Regions from separate parts of the Lactococcus cremoris subsp. cremoris KW2 genome, predicted to be linked through region 2. Evidence: predicted binding sites of a transcription regulator. Region 2 holds the regulator's gene; the other holds the start of a gene.
What was found. The regulator Rex, encoded in region 2, represses fermentation and respiration genes when NADH is low (regulators of the CRP and FNR family bind a similar motif). The targets are predictions, from matches to a motif close to TTGTGAANTANTTCACAA.

Region 1 (9,030 bases), 430 kb from region 2:
GATAAATATTTCAACGATGGTCATGAAGTAACAGCCTATGTTAATCTTAAAGTTTACACTGAAAAACGAGCTAAAGTTGAAGTAACTCTTCCAGCCAAAAATGTAACTCTCCGTGCAGAAGACACTTCACAAGATATGTACTCATCAATTGATTTTGTTGAAGAAAAACTCGAACGTCAAATTCGTAAATACAAGACACGTATGAACCGTAAACCACGTAATGCTGTCCCAACTGGACAAGTTTTTGGTGATGAATTTGCTCCATTAGATACAACTGATGAAGTTGCTGAGGATCACGTAGATATTGTACGGACTAAACATGTTGCTTTAAAACCGATGGATGCTGAAGAAGCAGTACTTCAAATGGACATGTTAGGTCATGATTTCTACGTCTTTACAGATGCTGACAGTAATGGAACACATGTCGTTTACCGTCGTACAGATGGTCGTTATGGCTTAATTGAAACAGAATAAAAATTAAGGATAGATTTTTTCTATCCTTTTTCATTATTACTCAAATGATAAAATTTCAAAATGTAAGCGCAAAACCTTTTGAAGTTTAGGTTTGCGAAGATTTTCACTTGAAAAATCTTTCAAAAAATAGTAAAATCAAAGATGTATTAAGAGTGCAGACGCACTTAAAAATAATAAGGAGACTAAAATGTCAATTATTACTGATATTTATGCTCGCGAAGTCCTTGACTCACGCGGTAACCCAACACTTGAAGTTGAAGTTTACACTGAAGACGGTGCATTCGGTCGCGGTATGGTACCTTCAGGTGCTTCTACTGGTGAACACGAAGCGGTTGAACTTCGTGATGGCGACAAATCTCGCTACAACGGACTTGGTACTCAAAAAGCTGTTGACAACGTAAACAACATCATCGCTGAAGCTATCATCGGTTATGAAGTTACTGACCAACAAGCTATTGACCGTGCAATGATTGCTCTTGACGGTACTGAAAACAAAGGTAAATTGGGAGCTAACGCTATTCTTGGTGTTTCTATCGCTGCTGCTCGTGCTGCTGCTGATGAACTTGGTGTTCCACTTTACAACTACCTTGGCGGATTCAACGCTAAAGTATTGCCAACTCCAATGATGAACATCATCAATGGTGGTTCTCACTCAGACGCTCCAATCGCTTTCCAAGAATTCATGATCGTACCAGTTGGTGCACCTACATTCAAAGAAGCGCTTCGTTGGGGTGCTGAAATCTTCCACGCTCTTAAGAAAATTCTTAAAGCTCGTGGACTTGAAACAGCTGTCGGTGACGAAGGTGGATTCGCTCCTAAATTCGACGGAACTGAAGACGGTGTAGAAACTATCCTTAAAGCAATCGAAGCAGCTGGTTATAAAGCTGGTGAAGATGGCGTTATGATCGGTTTCGACTGTGCATCATCAGAATTCTACGAAAACGGTGTTTACGACTACACTAAATTCGAAGGTGAAGGCGGTAAAAAACTTTCAGCTTCTGAACAAGTTGACTACCTTGAAGAACTCGTTTCTAAATACCCAATCATCACTATTGAAGATGGTATGGACGAAAACGACTGGGATGGATGGAAAATCCTTACTGAACGTCTTGGTAAAAAAGTTCAACTCGTTGGTGACGACTTCTTCGTTACAAACACTAAATACCTTGAACGTGGTATCCGTGAAAATGCTTCAAACGCTATCTTGATCAAAGTTAACCAAATCGGTACTTTGACAGAAACTTTCGAAGCTATTGAAATGGCTAAAGAAGCTGGTTTCACAGCAATCGTATCTCACCGTTCAGGTGAAACTGAAGATTCAACAATCTCAGACATCGCTGTTGCAACTAACGCTGGTCAAATCAAAACTGGTTCACTTTCACGTACTGACCGTATGGCTAAATACAACCAATTGCTTCGTATCGAAGACCAATTGGCTGAAGTTGCTCAATACAAAGGTCTTAAAGCATTCTACAACCTTAAAAAATAAGGTTTATCAATGAATGATTTAACAATAGCTCTTCTCTTTAGTTAGAGAGGAGCTATTTTTATGAAAATAATTAATAAAAAAACTACTAGTTTACTAGTAGTTTTTTATATTTTTGATAAGAGTCCATCTTCAATCTGATAGACGCTGTCACTATTTTTAATCATTCTTTGGTCATGGGTTACCATAATTGTCGCTTTATTCTTTAGATGAGCTTCTTGTCTTAATAATTCAACAACTTGATAAGCGTGTTCAGTATCCAAACTTGCTGTCGGTTCATCAGCTAATATTAGATTTGGTTCATTAAATAATGCACGGGCAATGGCCGCTCTTTGTCGTTCACCGCCAGAAAGGTCACTAGGATACTTATTTTTTAAATCCAAAATATCAAGTGAGTCGAGAAGTTCAAGCCCTTTTTTAGAAGCTAACTTTTCATGATTAATTTTATCAATTAAAAGAAATTGTTCCTCAAGCGTCAAATATGGAATTAAGTTTGAACTTTGTAAGATAAATCCTATTTCTTTAAATCTGAGTTTAGAACGTTTTTTCTCTGAAAGTGGTGTAAAATCTAACCCATTAATCGTTATATTCCCAGAAGTAGGACTCTGTAATCCTCCTGCTATTGTAAGGAAAGTGCTTTTCCCAGAACCAGAAGGACCAATAATTGAAACAAATTCTCCTTGGTTCACTTCTAAGTTGATTCCTTTTAGAGCTTGAATCTTATTATGACCACTCCCAAAGGATTTTGTAATATTATCCATTTTAAGTATTGCTTTCATTTTAACCTCCAATTGCTTTTGTTGGGTCAATCTTGCGAATTGTAATGATTGAAAAAAGTGACCCAATAATTGATACGATGATGAGAATGAGAGAGTAAAGTAACCAGTTTGTTATGCTAACTTCAAAAGGCATCGCTTCGGGTAGGATAAAGCTGGTACCATAGCTCGCAACAAAGGCAACTAAAACACCCAATAAGCTAAGAATGAAAGTTTGACCAAGTAAGGAGTTCATGATTGTAGTATTTGAAATCCCTTGTGCTTTCATGATTCCAAAAATTGGTACTTTTTGTAAGGTAATCACATACATAAATACTCCGATGATTAGTAGAACGATGAGGAATAAGAAATAAATCATAGCGCTTAGCGTCATATTTTGCGCAGAGTATCCAGGAATGTCGTTTATTAATTCAGGAATAGAAATTACTTTATATTGATTTGAAATTGCTGAATTGATATCAATTTTTCCTGATTTGACAACTAGAGCGTTCACAGAAAAAGGAGTCTTACTATTCTTGCCATATTTTATTTGATTGAGAGCAGAGAAAGAGGTGTAAACGGTTGGGCTTGCAGAATAAGAAGATGCTTTAGAAATACCGACAATTTTTAGCTTAATATTGTTATTACCAATGGAAACTTCTTGACCAATCTTATATCCTTGATTAGCCAATTTTTTCGAGATAATAATATCTAAACTATTGTCAGCAAATTTTTTCCCATCAAGGACTTTTGGCATGATATTTGAATCGCTTGGTAAAGCCATCACTGTGATATTGCTTCGTTCACTATTTGTCTTACGCATTGAAGTGGAAAACAATGATAATTCTGAGCCATTTTCCACCTTAATTTTTTCTAAATCACTAGAAGAAATTTGCGAAGCAGAAATAATATTGTTTGAACTGGTTGATAGAATTATTTTCTCGGCATTCCAATCAATAACCGACTGTTTAAATTGATTGGCAAGTCCAACGGAAAGGCCAGACAGTATAAAAACTACATAAGCGATTAAAAAAATAATGGCTCCGATTAAAGTGTAGCGAGCCTTATTATAACGAATTTCTCTAAGTGCTAAAAACATAAAATTCCTTTCTATTTTTTGCTTTCAGTAACATAATTAAGCAAGCCCTCTGTGAGCAATTTGATTTCTTTATCGTAAGTTTCAATAAACTTTTGTTCATCCCAATTTTCACTAAACATGCGATAAACTAGATTGTGAATGACTGATTTTAATACTTGGGAAATAGGATTATCAAGTTCACGAGTGGGAACAGTTACCTCGCCTTTAGGCTTCCAATCTCTTTCTAATTCATAAGTCCAATCTAAAAATCGATATTTATAAAGATTATATTGGGGCGAATTTACTAAATTTTCAAGAAGAAGATACTTGTATTTATTAAGAGAAACTTCTAGAGGATATTCTTTTAGTAAATTAAAAAATAAATCATGAATCTCGACAGTTTCCTGTGACAAGATATAATAATATGAATCCTTCAAATCTTCAAAGTATTGATAAAAACTTCCTCTTGGGATATCAAGTGCTTTTACGATGTGCATGATTTTAGCTTCATGGAAAGAGTGCGTTTGAAATTCTAGTAAACAGGCATCATAAACACGTTTTCGTTTTTCGTCAGAAAGACTAAAATAGGTTGATTTTGGCATTTTTTCTCCAATCATTCAATTTATGACACTGTGTCATTTATTTAATTCTAACAAATAAAATTCTTAACTTCAATAATTTGAATTTATATTGAAAAAAACTACTGACAGACCTGTCAGTAGTTTTACTTTTAAGTTTTTTGATAAATTAATTTACTGACAGATATTAATCAGCAAAATATTTAGGATAATTTATTTGGCTAAGTCTCTTTCAAGAGCTAATCTTTGAACTTTCATTGTTGCAGTACGTGGAATTTCATCATAAGCCATGAGAATAGGTTCATTTAAAAATGGTAAGTCAACAATTGAAGCCCACCAAGCTGACCAATCCATTTCAGCATTGTCAGCCAAGGCCAAGATAGGTTGTGGTTTTCCAGATTTATCGCGAATAATCACAACTTCATCTAAAAAATCATGTTGATCTAAAAGGATGTCTTCAATTGCTAAATTTGATTCAATTTTATCAATTAAATCGACTTGACGGTCATGGAGAAAAAGATTTCCTTCTTCATTCATTAGGCCCCAATCGCCAGTATCCCACCAGTCGCCATAGACTTCTTTGTTGAAACGATCCTCTTCTTTGTAGTAAGTCAAAGCACGTCCTTTAGAAAGGAAATGAATTCTTCCAGGAATGCCTACAGGGCATTCATTTCCATTTTCGTCAGCAATACGTGCCTTAGAAAGACCAGGCATACCAATTCCCATTTCACGAGCATCAGTATCTGCTAGGGTTGATAAACGGTGCTTTTTCCAAATCATTGGACCGCATTCTGACTGACCATAGATTTGTAAAAACACTGGATTGTCGTGTTTAGAGGCTGATAAGAAAGTATGCATTGTTTCTTTATTAATCGCATCAAAAGTTGAATGAAGATAGCGAATCGAAGAAAAAATTTCAGGTTCCTGCTTCGCAAGATTCGCCAAGCGAACAAAGTCATTAGGGTGAGTTTCAAAAGCATAAGGCTGATGTTTAGAAAATAGATTGACAAGATTAATTCTTGATAAATCATTAAGTGGCATTAGGCCAAAACCAAAGGTCATGGCAGATGAAACGCCAATATTGAAACGAGAATGAACGGGCGAAATGTGGAAAGCCAAAATTTCTTCTTTATCAGGCATCCAATCCATGACCGTTCTTTGAAGCACCCAACGCCAGCCCATAGAATTGGCAGAGTGGGCAATCAATTTCGGAACACCAGTTGTTCCAGAAGTATGAGTGAGATAAGCAATCTCGTCATTATCCAGTTGCTGACTATCAACAAGATGACTTGGTTTTTGCGAAGCAAATTTGCTGACAGAAAGTTTTTTAGAATTCTTAAGATTTTTCATCTCTGTCACAGTCTGGTCAGTCACTTGGTCATAAATGAGCCAAGGGTCATCTAAACGACCAGCCAAAATATCCATTGTTTCAGCAGGGAGGTGGTAAGAAATCATCGCTGGAACTGCACCAAGATAAGAAACAGCTACGGCAAGAAGATAGGTATCAAAAGCACTTGATTTAAAAATAATGACTTTGTCAGATTTTTTGATTCCTAGTTCCGATAAAAGACTTGCCTTATCAACAATTGCTTGATGGGTCTTTTGGTAAGTTGTTTCCAGAGCTAATTCAGGGAAGGCACCAACAGTTTGGTCAAAAATAATTGGGCTATCAGGAAATTGTTCCGCTGATTTTTTAAAGTTTAGATACAGGTTTAGGGGTTCATGTTTGAATTTCAAAAATAGTCTCCTCAAGTTAATAAGTTTATTATATCACAAAGTATTATTTAGACCAACTTCCTTCAAAAAACTTTTCGTTAAGGCTTTGAAATAAAATAATGAGAAAAAAATAGGAAAATCTGCTACAATTAGAAGGAGAAGAAGAGGATTTAAATCCTTTTTTATTAGGAAAAGAAGGGATAGATAGGCTGATATGATAAAAAATTATGAACTATCCAATGAAAAAAAATTGATCTCAACTTCTGAGATGAAGAATTTCACTTATGTCCTCAATCCAACACGTGAAGAAATTGGGAATATCTCAGAACACTATGATTTTCCTTTTGACTATCTATCTGGAATTTTAGATGACTATGAAAATGCCCGTTTTGAAACAGATGATAATGACAACAATCTGATTCTTTTGCAATATCCCGCCTTGTCCAACTATGGAGAAGTGGCTACTTTTCCATATTCTTTGGTTTGGACTAAGAATGAATCGGTTATTTTGGCCCTTAACCATGAAATTGATAATGGTCTCATTTTTGAACGAGAATATGATTATAAACGCTATAAACACCAACTGATTTTTCAAGTGATGTACCAAATGACTCATACTTTTCATGATTATTTGAGAGACTTTAGAACAAGGCGCCGCCGGCTTGAAGTTGGTATCAAAAATTCAACAAAAAATGACCAAATTGTTGACTTAATTGCCATTCAAGCAAGTTTGATTTATTTTGAAGATGCGCTGCACAATAATATGCAAGTTCTTCAAAATTTTATTGATTACTTACGAGAAGATGATGAAGATGGTTTTGCCGAAAAAATCTATGATATTTTTGTCGAAACAGACCAAGCTTATACAGAAACCAAGATTCAGCTCAAGTTACTAGAAAATCTCCGAGATTTGTTCTCAAACATTGTCTCTAATAATTTGAATATCGTCATGAAAATTATGACCTCAGCAACATTTGTTCTAGGTATTCCGGCGGTTATTGTCGGCTTTTATGGAATGAATGTTCCGATTCCTGGTCAAAATTTTAATTGGATGGTCTGGCTCATTTTGGTGCTTGGAATTTTATTATGTGTTTGGGTTACTTGGTGGCTACACAAAAAAGATATGTTATGAATGGAGAAAATTTCTCCATTTTTTTCATCTTTGTGAAAAAATTAATTAGTGATAATAAATCATGAAGCTAGCAATGTTTGTCAAAGTTATTTTGTGAATTAATTATGAAAACGTTTTAAAAAAGTATAACAGATATTAAAATAATTGAAACTGTATTAGTAAAGAATCTGTAATTTCTCTTGAATTCTGTTTGCTATTATCAAACTGTATGATATAATGAAGTTGTAATTTGAAACAGAAAGAACAAAGGAGATTTCAAAATGAAAACCGAAGTTACGGAAAATATCTTTGAACAAGCTTGGGATGGTTTTAAAGGAACCAACTGGCGCGATAAAGCAAGCGTTACTCGCTTTGTACAAGAAAACTACAAACCATATGATGGTGACGAAAGCTTTCTTGCTGGGCCAACAGAACGTACACTTAAAGTAAAGAAAATTATTGAAGATACAAAAAATCACTACGAAGAAGTAGGATTTCCCTTTGATACTGACCGCGTAACCTCTATTGATAAAATTCCTGCTGGATATATTGATGCTAATGATAAAGAACTTGAACTCATCTATGGGATGCAAAATAGCGAACTTTTCCGCTTAAACTTCATGCCAAGAGGTGGACTTCGTGTTGCTGAAAAGATTTTGACAGAACACGGTCTTTCAGTTGACCCAGGTTTGCATGATGTTTTGTCACAAACAATGACTTCTGTAAATGATGGAATCTTCCGTGCTTATACTTCAGCAATTCGTAAAGCACGTCACGCTCACACTGTAACAGGTTTGCCTGATGCATACTCTCGTGGTCGTATCATCGGGGTATATGCACGTCTTGCTCTTTATGGAGCTGACTACCTTATGAAGGAAAAAGCAAAAGAATGGGATGCAATCACTGAAATTAATGATGATAACATTCGTCTTAAAGAAGAAATTAACATGCAATACCAAGCTTTGCAAGAAGTTGTAAACTTTGGTGCTTTGTATGGTCTTGACGTTTCTCGTCCAGCGATGAACGTAAAAGAAGCAATCCAATGGGTTAATATTGCATACATGGCAGTTTGTCGTGTTATCAATGGTGCTGCAACTTCACTTGGACGTGTGCCAATCGTTCTTGACATCTTTGCAGAACGTGACCTTGCTCGTGGAACATTTACTGAACAAGAAATCCAAGAATTTGTTGATGATTTCGTTTTGAAACTTCGTACAATGAAATTTGCTCGTGCTGCTGCATATGATGAACTTTATTCTGGTGACCCAACATTCATCACAACATCTATGGCTGGTATGGGTAATGACGGACGCCACCGTGTCACTAAAATGGACTACCGTTTCTTGAACACACTTGATACAATCGGAAATGCTCCAGAACCAAACTTGACAGTTCTTTGGGACTCTAAACTTCCATATTCATTCAAACGTTATTCAATGTCTATGAGTCACAAACACTCATCTATCCAATATGAAGGTGTTGAAACAATGGCTAAAGATGGATATGGCGAAATGTCATGTATCTCTTGTTGTGTCTCACCACTTGACCCAGAAAATGAAGAAGGACGTCATAATCTCCAATACTTTGGTGCGCGTGTAAACGTCTTGAAAGCAATGTTGACTGGTTTGAACGGTGGTTACGATGACGTTCATAAAGATTATAAAGTATTCGATATTGAACCTGTTCGTGATGAAATTCTTGACTATGATACAGTTATGGAAAACTTCGACAAATCACTCAACTGGTTAACTGATACTTATGTTGATGCAATGAATATCATTCACTACATGACTGACAAATATAACTATGAAGCAGTTCAAATGGCCTTCTTG
Region 2 (9,030 bases):
AATTGAAGAACTTTTAGCTCGTCTGAGACTTATCTTTAGAAAGTGGTCAACTTCTCGCTCAAAAGTATATGAACTTGATTATCTAAAGGTAGATTTAACGGCTCATACAACGGAAGTAGCGGGAAAAACAGTGAATTTGACTCAAAGAGAATTTGCTTTGTTAAGTTATTTTTTAGAACATCGTGGTATAGTGGTTAGCCGAGCAGATATTTTGGATGATGTTTGGGGAATGGATTTTGATGGTCAGGAAAATACAGTAGATGCCTATGTGCGTTATCTGCGTGCTAAAATTGATCTTCCAAATCATAAATCTCTGATTGAAACAGTTCGTGGAGTAGGCTATCGCTTGAATGGCGAAGGTTGAAAAATGAAAAGAGGTAGACCATGGAAAAAGTAAAAAACAAAGAAGAATTATTGGATGTCAGCTTTAACGCCATGCTTCTTGGGAAAAGTATTTTTGCATTCGTTGAATTTTTATCTGGTTTACTTTTGATTTTTATTCCACTTGATTTGATAAAATCAACAATTCAACATTTAGCGGCATCGATTGCTTTTGCTCCACTTTCAAGCATGATTACAAATTCAGGAGAGAGATTGACAAGTGATGCGACTCTATTTGCTGTTATTTATCTACTCCTACATGGTGCCTTAAAATTGGTGACGCTCGCTTTGCTCTGGCGCAAGATTTTATGGTCATACCCTTTATCAATCGTGCTTTTGGTTGGTTTTATCACTTATCAAATGTTCGAATTTTTCAATCATGGGTCGATTTCAATGCTTGTCTTGTGTGTGGTTGACTTGGTAATGATTGCCTTGACTTTATTAGAATATCGAAAATTGAAGGCACAACTTTCAAAGGGGCAATCATATTCATCTCTAAAAAATATTAAAATAAACTAACGAATGAAAAAAACAGAATCTAAAACAAGTGCCAATATCATCACAGCAACTTTTGTCCGTATATTTTTGATTTTTACACTCCTTGTTACGATAATTGTCTCAGGAATTGTTGCTTTTACAAGTTTACAAATCCGAGAGAGTGAGGGGACGTCTCTGATTTCTTCGGTACAAGAAGCGGCAGAAAATGGTAATGTAAACTGGGATGAATTTAAACTGGATAGTGAAAAAGATGAAAAATCTACTTTTGTTAGACTAACAAGGGCTTCTGGAGATATTGATGAAAGTCATGGCACATCACATTTTTTAAAGTCACGGCTTTCTTGGGGCAATTTTAGTTTGTCAAAAGATGTTATCTTTTGGTATAGCTCAGAAACGGCCAAAAATGGGAATAAAGTAGAATTATGGTTAAACATAAATATTGTTGTAAAATCAATGATAAGGGCGATATTAGTCATTGTCGCTGTCATGATTATTCTCTTTTTTATCGCTCTAATTTTAATTCGAAAGGCCGCAAATACAATTAGCCAGCCTTTGACTGATATGATGTTAGCGACTGATGAAAAAGAAGTTAAACAATTACCAGTCAGTAAAAATCCAATTGAGGTTCGTCAGCTAAGTCAAAGTTTTAATCGCTTATTAAACAGATTAAATCAAAAAATTGAGAATGAGCAGCAGTTTGTTTCGGATGCTTCACATGAACTGAGGACGCCCGTTGCTGCAATTCGTGGACATGTCACTTTATTAAAAAGAAGATGGCATGAGCATCCCGAAATTATTGATGACTCACTTTCTTATATTGATGAAGAGTCCCTGAGAATGAAAGGGCTCATTGAAAATTTACTGACAATTTCTCGGGGAAATCATTTGGAAGTAAATAAAGAAAAATTTAACTTGACTGAATTTACTGACAAAGTGGTCAGTGAAATTCAACCTGCTTTGAGCCAAAAAATTACATTTAATGGAAAAAGCGAGATTTTTGTCAGGGCTGATAAAATGTCACTTTATAAAATCATCATTGTTTTTATTGAAAATGCTGGAAAATATTCACCCCAAGATTCAGAAATTAAAGTAAAAATTAGTTCTGAAAATCATCAAGTTGAGCTGCAAGTTGCTGATGAAGGAGTGGGTATTCCAGAAGAAGAAAAAATTAATATTTTTGAACGATTTTATCGCATTGATAAATCCCGTTCAAGTGAAATTCCTGGCACAGGTCTTGGGCTTGCGATTGCTAAACAATATGCGCAATTAAACCATGCTGAAGTCTTTGTCACAAACAATACTCCGAAAGGATCAATTTTTCATCTCCTCATGGAGTCTATAGAAAACTAAACTTATATTATGAATAAAAAAAATTACTATATTTTGGGTACTTTGACGACCCTCGCCTTTTTAATTTTAACTGTACTTGTGAAAATATATTATACACACGCTCCTCTCCCGTTTGATTCTCCGATTCAAAACTGGGCTTTTCACTTACAAAGTTCTTCGGGACTCACATTCTTTTTTTCTCACATGACAAATATTTTTGGGGATAAGGGTGGTATAATTGTAGCCGTCTTACTTGCTTTGGTTCTCTATTTGATATTTAAAGAAAAGAAAGCAACGATTTGGTTTGCTACAATGGTCATATCAAGTTTGCTTATCAACACAGCGATTAAGATGATTATTGGGCGTGACCGTCCAGAAATTCATCGTCTAGCTGCTTTTGCGAATGAAGCTGGAAAAAGTTTTCCGAGTGGTCACTCTATATTTGCAACAATTATTTTTGGAAGTATTTTCTTTATTTGTCTTAGAAAATTAAAAAATAAATCTTCTAAGATTGCCTTAGGAATTCTCTGCTTGATATTGATTGCAACAGTCATGTTTTCAAGAATTTTTGTAGGGGTCCATTATCCGAGTGATACAATTGGTGGTTTCCTAGAAGGAATGAGTCTATTGTTGTTCACTTATCCGACATTTATTAAATACCAAGAAGCAGCTAAAAAAGCCAATTAATTATTAATTGGCTTTTATTATTGTTGCAATTCAGATTATACCAATTTTCGTTTCTTAGATAAAATTAGATTATTTTTCCTTGACATGAACCGAAAAGTGTATTATAATGCTATTTATAAATAAAAAATTAGAAAATAATTAACTATACCAATTTAATTGGTGAGTTAAGTGGAGCTTTATTATGTGTGGGATTGTTGGTGTTGTAGGTAGCAAAAATGCAACTGATATTTTGATGCAAGGACTTGAAAAACTCGAATATCGTGGATACGATTCAGCAGGAATTTTTGTAAATGGTCAAAAAACGGCTGCAAAATTAGTTAAATCAGTGGGACGTATTGCAGATTTAAGAGCTAAGCTTGGGATTGATGTTTCGGGGACAAGTGGGATTGGACATACCCGTTGGGCAACTCATGGAAAACCAACAGAAGACAACGCTCATCCTCATACTTCAAGTTCTGGTCGTTTCGTTTTGGTTCATAATGGGGTCATTGAAAACTTTGTAGAACTTAAAAATGAATTTTTGATGAATGACAGCTTTAAAGGACAAACTGATACTGAAATTGCTGTTCACTTAATTGCTAAGTTTGTAGAAGAAGAAAATTTGACAACTCTTGAAGCGTTCAAAAAAGCTTTGAAATTAATTCAAGGATCATATGCTTTCGCGCTCATGGACAGAGAAGATGCAGATTTAATCTATGTAGCAAAAAATAAATCTCCACTCCTCATTGGACTTGGCGATGGTTATAATATGGTTTGTTCAGACGCAATGGCAATGATTCGTGAAACATCAGAATTTATGGAAATTCATGATAAAGAGCTAGTTGTTTTGACAAAAGATAAGGTTGAAGTGATGGACTATGAAGGTCAAATAATTTCACGCGATTCTTATACTGCTGAACTTGATTTGTCAGATATTGGAAAAGGAACTTATCCATTCTATATGCTTAAAGAGATTGATGAACAACCAGCTGTCATGCGTAAACTGATTGCGACTTATACCAATGGAGATGGCACGATGAAAGTTGATCAAGACATTATCAAAGGTATTCAAGAAGCAGACCGTATCTATATTATTGCTGCTGGTACCTCTTATCATGCTGGTTTTGGTGCGAAAATGATGCTTGAAGCACTTACGGATACTCCTGTTGAACTTGGTCTTGCATCAGAGTGGGGCTATGATATGCCATTATTGAGCAAAAAACCATTCTTTATCTTCCTTTCACAATCTGGGGAAACAGCAGATAGTCGCCAAGTTTTAGTAAAAGTAAATGAATTAGGACTTCCTAGCTTAACTGTTACAAATGTTCCGGGCTCTACCTTGTCTCGCGAAGCGACTTACACAATGTTAATTGGAGCTGGTCCTGAAATTGCGGTAGCTTCAACAAAAGCTTATACTGGTCAGATTGCAACTTTGGCTTTTCTTGCCAAGGCAGTTGGGGAAGCAGAGGGTCAAGCAAAAGCTAAAGACTTTGATTTGGTTAAAGAACTCTCTTTAGTGGCTCAATCTATTGAGTCTACTTTATCTGAAAAAGATGAGATTGCGGCTATTGTATCAGAACTATTACCAACAACGCGCAGCGCCTTTTATATTGGTCGTAAACAAGACTATTATGTTGCAATGGAAGCTTCGCTTAAATTAAAAGAAATTTCTTATATCCAATGTGAAGGATTTGCAGCTGGAGAATTAAAACATGGAACGATTTCATTGATTGAAAAAGGGACTCCAGTTCTTGCTTTGATTTCTAATAATGAAGAAGTAGCAGCCCATACTCGTGGTAATGTGATGGAAACTGTGGCGCGTGGTGCCTCAGCAATTACAATCGTTGAAGAAGGAGTGGCACGTGAAGATGATACAATTGTAATCAATCAAGTTCACCCTTATTTGTCAGCAATTTCAATGGTTATCCCAACACAATTGATTGCTTACTATGCCTCAATGCAACGTGGTCTTGACGTTGATAAACCCCGTAATTTGGCTAAAGCAGTAACAGTAGAATAAAAATTTACTGACAGAAAGGTCAGTAATAAAATATAAAAAAGTTCTGATTCTGTCAGAACTTTTTTATATTTTTTTAATTTGTCAGTGACAAACGATTTGTTTTTTCGTATAAGTAAGTATGTACGAATTAAAAGAGAAATCTTATCCAATGCAACCAAGAGAGCGTTTAGAACTTTTAGGTGAAGAGTATTTGTCTGATGTTGAGTTACTTGCAATATTATTGCGGACGGGTCGGAAAAAATACTCATCATTAAATTTAGCTTTAGAACTTTTGCAACATTTTGGGACATTGGATAATTTTCGCAAAGCATCTATTAGTGAACTCAAGGAGATTTCGGGTATTGGGCAAACAAAAGCTATTGAATTACGAGCAATGATTGAACTTGGAAAAAGAATACAAACGACAACCAGAAAACGTTATGGCCAAGTTTTAAGTTCAAAAGAATATGGCATGAGTCTTGCTTTTGAAATGCAAAATTTTGAGCAAGAACATCTTACTGCGACCTATTTAGATGGACAAAATCAGATTATTGAGAAGAAAACTATTTTTATCGGAGCAGTTAATCATGCAACTGCTAGTCCTCGAGAGATCCTTTACCATGCAATAAAAAATCTCTCGGTTGGTTTATTAGTCGCACATAATCACCCTTCGGGCAATTTACAACCCAGTCAAGCAGATAAAATTTTTACAAAAAAATTAAAAAATGCTTGTGATAATATAGGAATTAATTTTATTGATCATATTATTGTGGGAGCGGGGAATTATTATAGTTTTCGAGAGAGAGATAGCAACTTATTTTAGTTGATTAGTCTTAACTTCCAAAATATAATTAATGATTAACTCGATTGAAGATATGCTGGAATTAGTACTAAATAATAAACTAAAATTTGTGAAAAAATTAAAATGATGATGGCTTGAAAATAAAATACCTAAGCACACGAAGGCCTAGGTATCATTAATAGTTTTGATAAAATTTTGCTTGTCTTTTATTCTTCTTGAGCTCCCATGAAGAATAACAAGGTTTGCAATTCTTTAGTTAAATCAATAGATTGGACAACAACATCTGAAGGGACTTTCAAGCGAATAGGTGCAAAGTTAAGAAAGCCTTTGATTCCTGCTTTGACAAGAGTATCAACCACTTCCTGAGCGTTTTCCTTACGAACAGATAGAATGGCTGTTTTTATGTCTGATTTCTTAACATTCTTTTCTAAATCAGAAATATTATAAATTGGAATGCCATCATCTGTTTGAGTCCCAACTAGTGGATTTCCAGAAATATCGTAGGCCTGAGTAATTCTCATTTTATTTCTGTCTTGAAATTGATAATGAAGAAGCGCACGTCCAAGGTTTCCGACCCCAATCAATGCGATATGAGTTTCTTGATCTTGTCCAAGAAGTTCTCCAAAGAAATCACGAAGAACTTTTGTTTCATATCCGTAGCCTCGTCGTCCTAATTCCCCAAAGAGAGAAAAATCACGACGAATTGTGGCAGCATCTACCCCAATTTTTTCAGAAATAAGTTGTGAATTTGTGCGTGTCACATTCTCTTCGACTAGACTTTTGAAAAGTCGATAGTATTGTGGCAACCTTTTTGCAGTTGCTTTTGGTAAGCTTTTGCTTGGTTTATGGTCAGTCATTGTTATACCTCAAAAATGTAATTCATATTTATTAAAACTAATCATGATTAGTTTCTTTGTGATAATTTTATCAAAAATTTGTGAAATTATCAAACAAAAGGAATGAAGAAGAGGACTAAAATGAGTAAAAAATAAAAATTCTTAAAAAAAATTAATTTTACTCTTTTAATTGTGGCGCTTTCATGGTAGAATAGAATTATGAAAAATAGATAGGGAGAAAATATGATTAAAATTTATCTTAGTGGTTCATGCTCGTCTTGTAGAAAAGCTAAAAAATGGTTGAGAAAACGGCATATTGAATTTGAAGAAATTAATTTAACTAAAGACATCATGGAGAAAGATGATTTAATCAAGATTTTGTCCCTCACAGAAAATGGTTTGGAAGATGTCATTGCTACCCGAGGAAAAACTTACTCTGGTTTAAACCATAATTTTGATGAATTGGGCTTAGAGGAGGCTTATAGATTGATTCAAGAAAATCCTCGTCTTCTAAAACGTCCATTAATTTTTGATGAGCAAAGATTATTGATTGGTTTCAATGAGGACGGGATTAGAGCATTTATACCACCTGAAGTTCGTAGAGTAGAATTAAGAGAAAGATTAATCTTAATTTAATAATATTTTTAAAAAACTTATCAAATTTGATAGGTTTTTTTATGACACTATTTGAGAAAACTACAAAATATATCGTTTAAATGCTATAATAGAAGGACTGCTTTTTCTATGAAATATAAGAAAAAAATCAGGGATAAAAAGGTTTAAGATTTAACGAAGAGGATTAATAATAATGATTTTATTGCAAGGAAATGGAATCGCACGAACTTTTGGTGGCGATGTCTTATTTGAAAACATTAGTTTCAGCCTACAAGACCATTCAAGAATAGCTTTAGTTGGACGAAACGGTGCTGGTAAATCAACTTTGCTTAAAATTATTGCTGGGGTTGAAGAAGCAAGTCGTGGAACCATTTCAAAAACAAAAGACTTAAGCATGAATTATTTGGCTCAGGATACTGGCTTAAATTCGCAAAGGACAATTTTTGCCGAAATGTTGTCTGTTTTTGACCAGCTTCGTCAAATGGAAAAGCAATTGCGTCAAATGGAACTGCAAATGGGAGAACTTGGCGCTGATGAATTGACGCTTTTAATGAAGCGCTATGATTCATTGTCAGAAGAATTTCGCATGAAAAACGGCTTTACTTATGAGTCTGAAATTAAGTCAGTTTTAAATGGTTTTCGTTTTGATGAGTCAATGTGGGAACGTGAAATTTCAAGTTTATCAGGTGGACAAAAAACGCGTTTAGCCCTAGCGAAAATGCTTTTAGAAAAACCACAGCTGTTGATTTTGGACGAACCAACTAACCACTTGGATATTGAAACTTTAGCTTGGCTTGAAAATTATCTTAAAAATTATGATGGTAGTTTACTAATTGTCAGCCATGACCGTTACTTTTTGGATAAGGTAGTCAATGAAGTTTTAGAGTTATCAAGAGGCGAGTTGACTCGTTTTTCTGGTAATTACTCACGTTATGTCGAACAACGGGAGCAAAAACTTCTATTAGAACTTAAAAACTTTGAAAAGCAACAAAAAGAAATTGCAAAATTAGAAGACTATGTTGCCAAAAATCTAGTGCGTGCTTCAACGACCAAAATGGCACAATCGCGTCGTAAAAAATTAGAAAAAATGGATCGACTGGATGCGCCAACGAGCGATGACAAATCGGCTCATGTTACTTTCACCCCGGAAAAAACCTCAGGAAATGTTGTCCTGACCGTGTCAGAGGCTACGGTAGGCTATTCAGACAATCGTCTATCTGGACCAATCAATATTGATGAACGCAAAGGGGAATCTTTGGCTATTGTTGGGCCAAACGGTGTGGGTAAAACGACCTTAATCAAATCCATTGTCGGTCAAATCCCTTTTTTGGCTGGCCAAGCAAAATTGGGTGCCAATGTTACCTTGGGATATTATGATCAAGAACAAGGGCGCTTGACGACTTCAAATACCGTTTTGGACGAATTGTGGAATGAACATCGCTTGCTTAATGAAGTGGAAATTCGCAACATGTTAGGTGCCTTTCTTTTTAGCGGTGATGATGTCAAGAAAACAGTGGGAATGCTCTCTGGTGGGGAAAAAGCACGTCTTTTACTTGCAAAATTAGCAATGAATCATGATAATTTCTTAGTCTTAGATGAACCTACGAACCATTTGGATATTGACTCACGTGAAGTTTTAGAAAATGCTTTAATTGATTTTCCTGGAACAATCTTGTTTGTTTCCCATGACCGTTACTTTATTAATCGTGTAGCGACAAAAGTTTTAGAAATCGCTCCAGAGGGAAGTACAGAATTTTTGGGCGATTACGACTATTATGTTGAGAAAAAAGAAGAACAGTTAGCCCAAAGTGATGAATCAGACAATGGGGGACTTGTAGAAAGTCTTGCTCAACAAGATTTTACGGCTCAGAAAGAAGCCCAAAAAAATCGTCGAAAAGTGGAGC

Region 1: a site for Rex is predicted at 7,311-7,328, ahead of pflB (formate C-acetyltransferase). Genes of this name have one in related genera too.

What each region holds. Positions count from the first base shown of each region.
Region 1 covers NC_022369.1:589,161-598,190, forward strand. Annotated here, with positions in the region: gene hpf (ribosome hibernation-promoting factor, HPF/YfiA family) at 1-474, shown strand, start outside; gene eno (surface-displayed alpha-enolase) at 662-1,963, shown strand; gene KW2_RS02990 (ABC transporter ATP-binding protein) at 2,068-2,739, opposite strand; gene KW2_RS02995 (ABC transporter permease) at 2,741-3,814, opposite strand; gene KW2_RS03000 (TetR/AcrR family transcriptional regulator) at 3,826-4,395, opposite strand; gene KW2_RS03005 (class I adenylate-forming enzyme family protein) at 4,585-6,108, opposite strand; gene KW2_RS03010 (magnesium transporter CorA family protein) at 6,302-7,219, shown strand; gene pflB (formate C-acetyltransferase) at 7,480-9,030, shown strand, end outside.
Region 2 covers NC_022369.1:1,023,653-1,032,682, forward strand. Annotated here, with positions in the region: gene KW2_RS04955 (response regulator transcription factor) at 1-364, shown strand, start outside; gene KW2_RS04960 (DUF2127 domain-containing protein) at 385-900, shown strand; gene KW2_RS04965 (ATP-binding protein) at 904-2,229, shown strand; gene KW2_RS04970 (phosphatase PAP2 family protein) at 2,239-2,895, shown strand; gene glmS (glutamine--fructose-6-phosphate transaminase (isomerizing)) at 3,077-4,894, shown strand; gene radC (RadC family protein) at 5,013-5,696, shown strand; gene KW2_RS04985 (redox-sensing transcriptional repressor Rex) at 5,882-6,532, opposite strand; gene KW2_RS04990 (Spx/MgsR family RNA polymerase-binding regulatory protein) at 6,755-7,147, shown strand; gene KW2_RS04995 (ABC-F family ATP-binding cassette domain-containing protein) at 7,320-9,030, shown strand, end outside.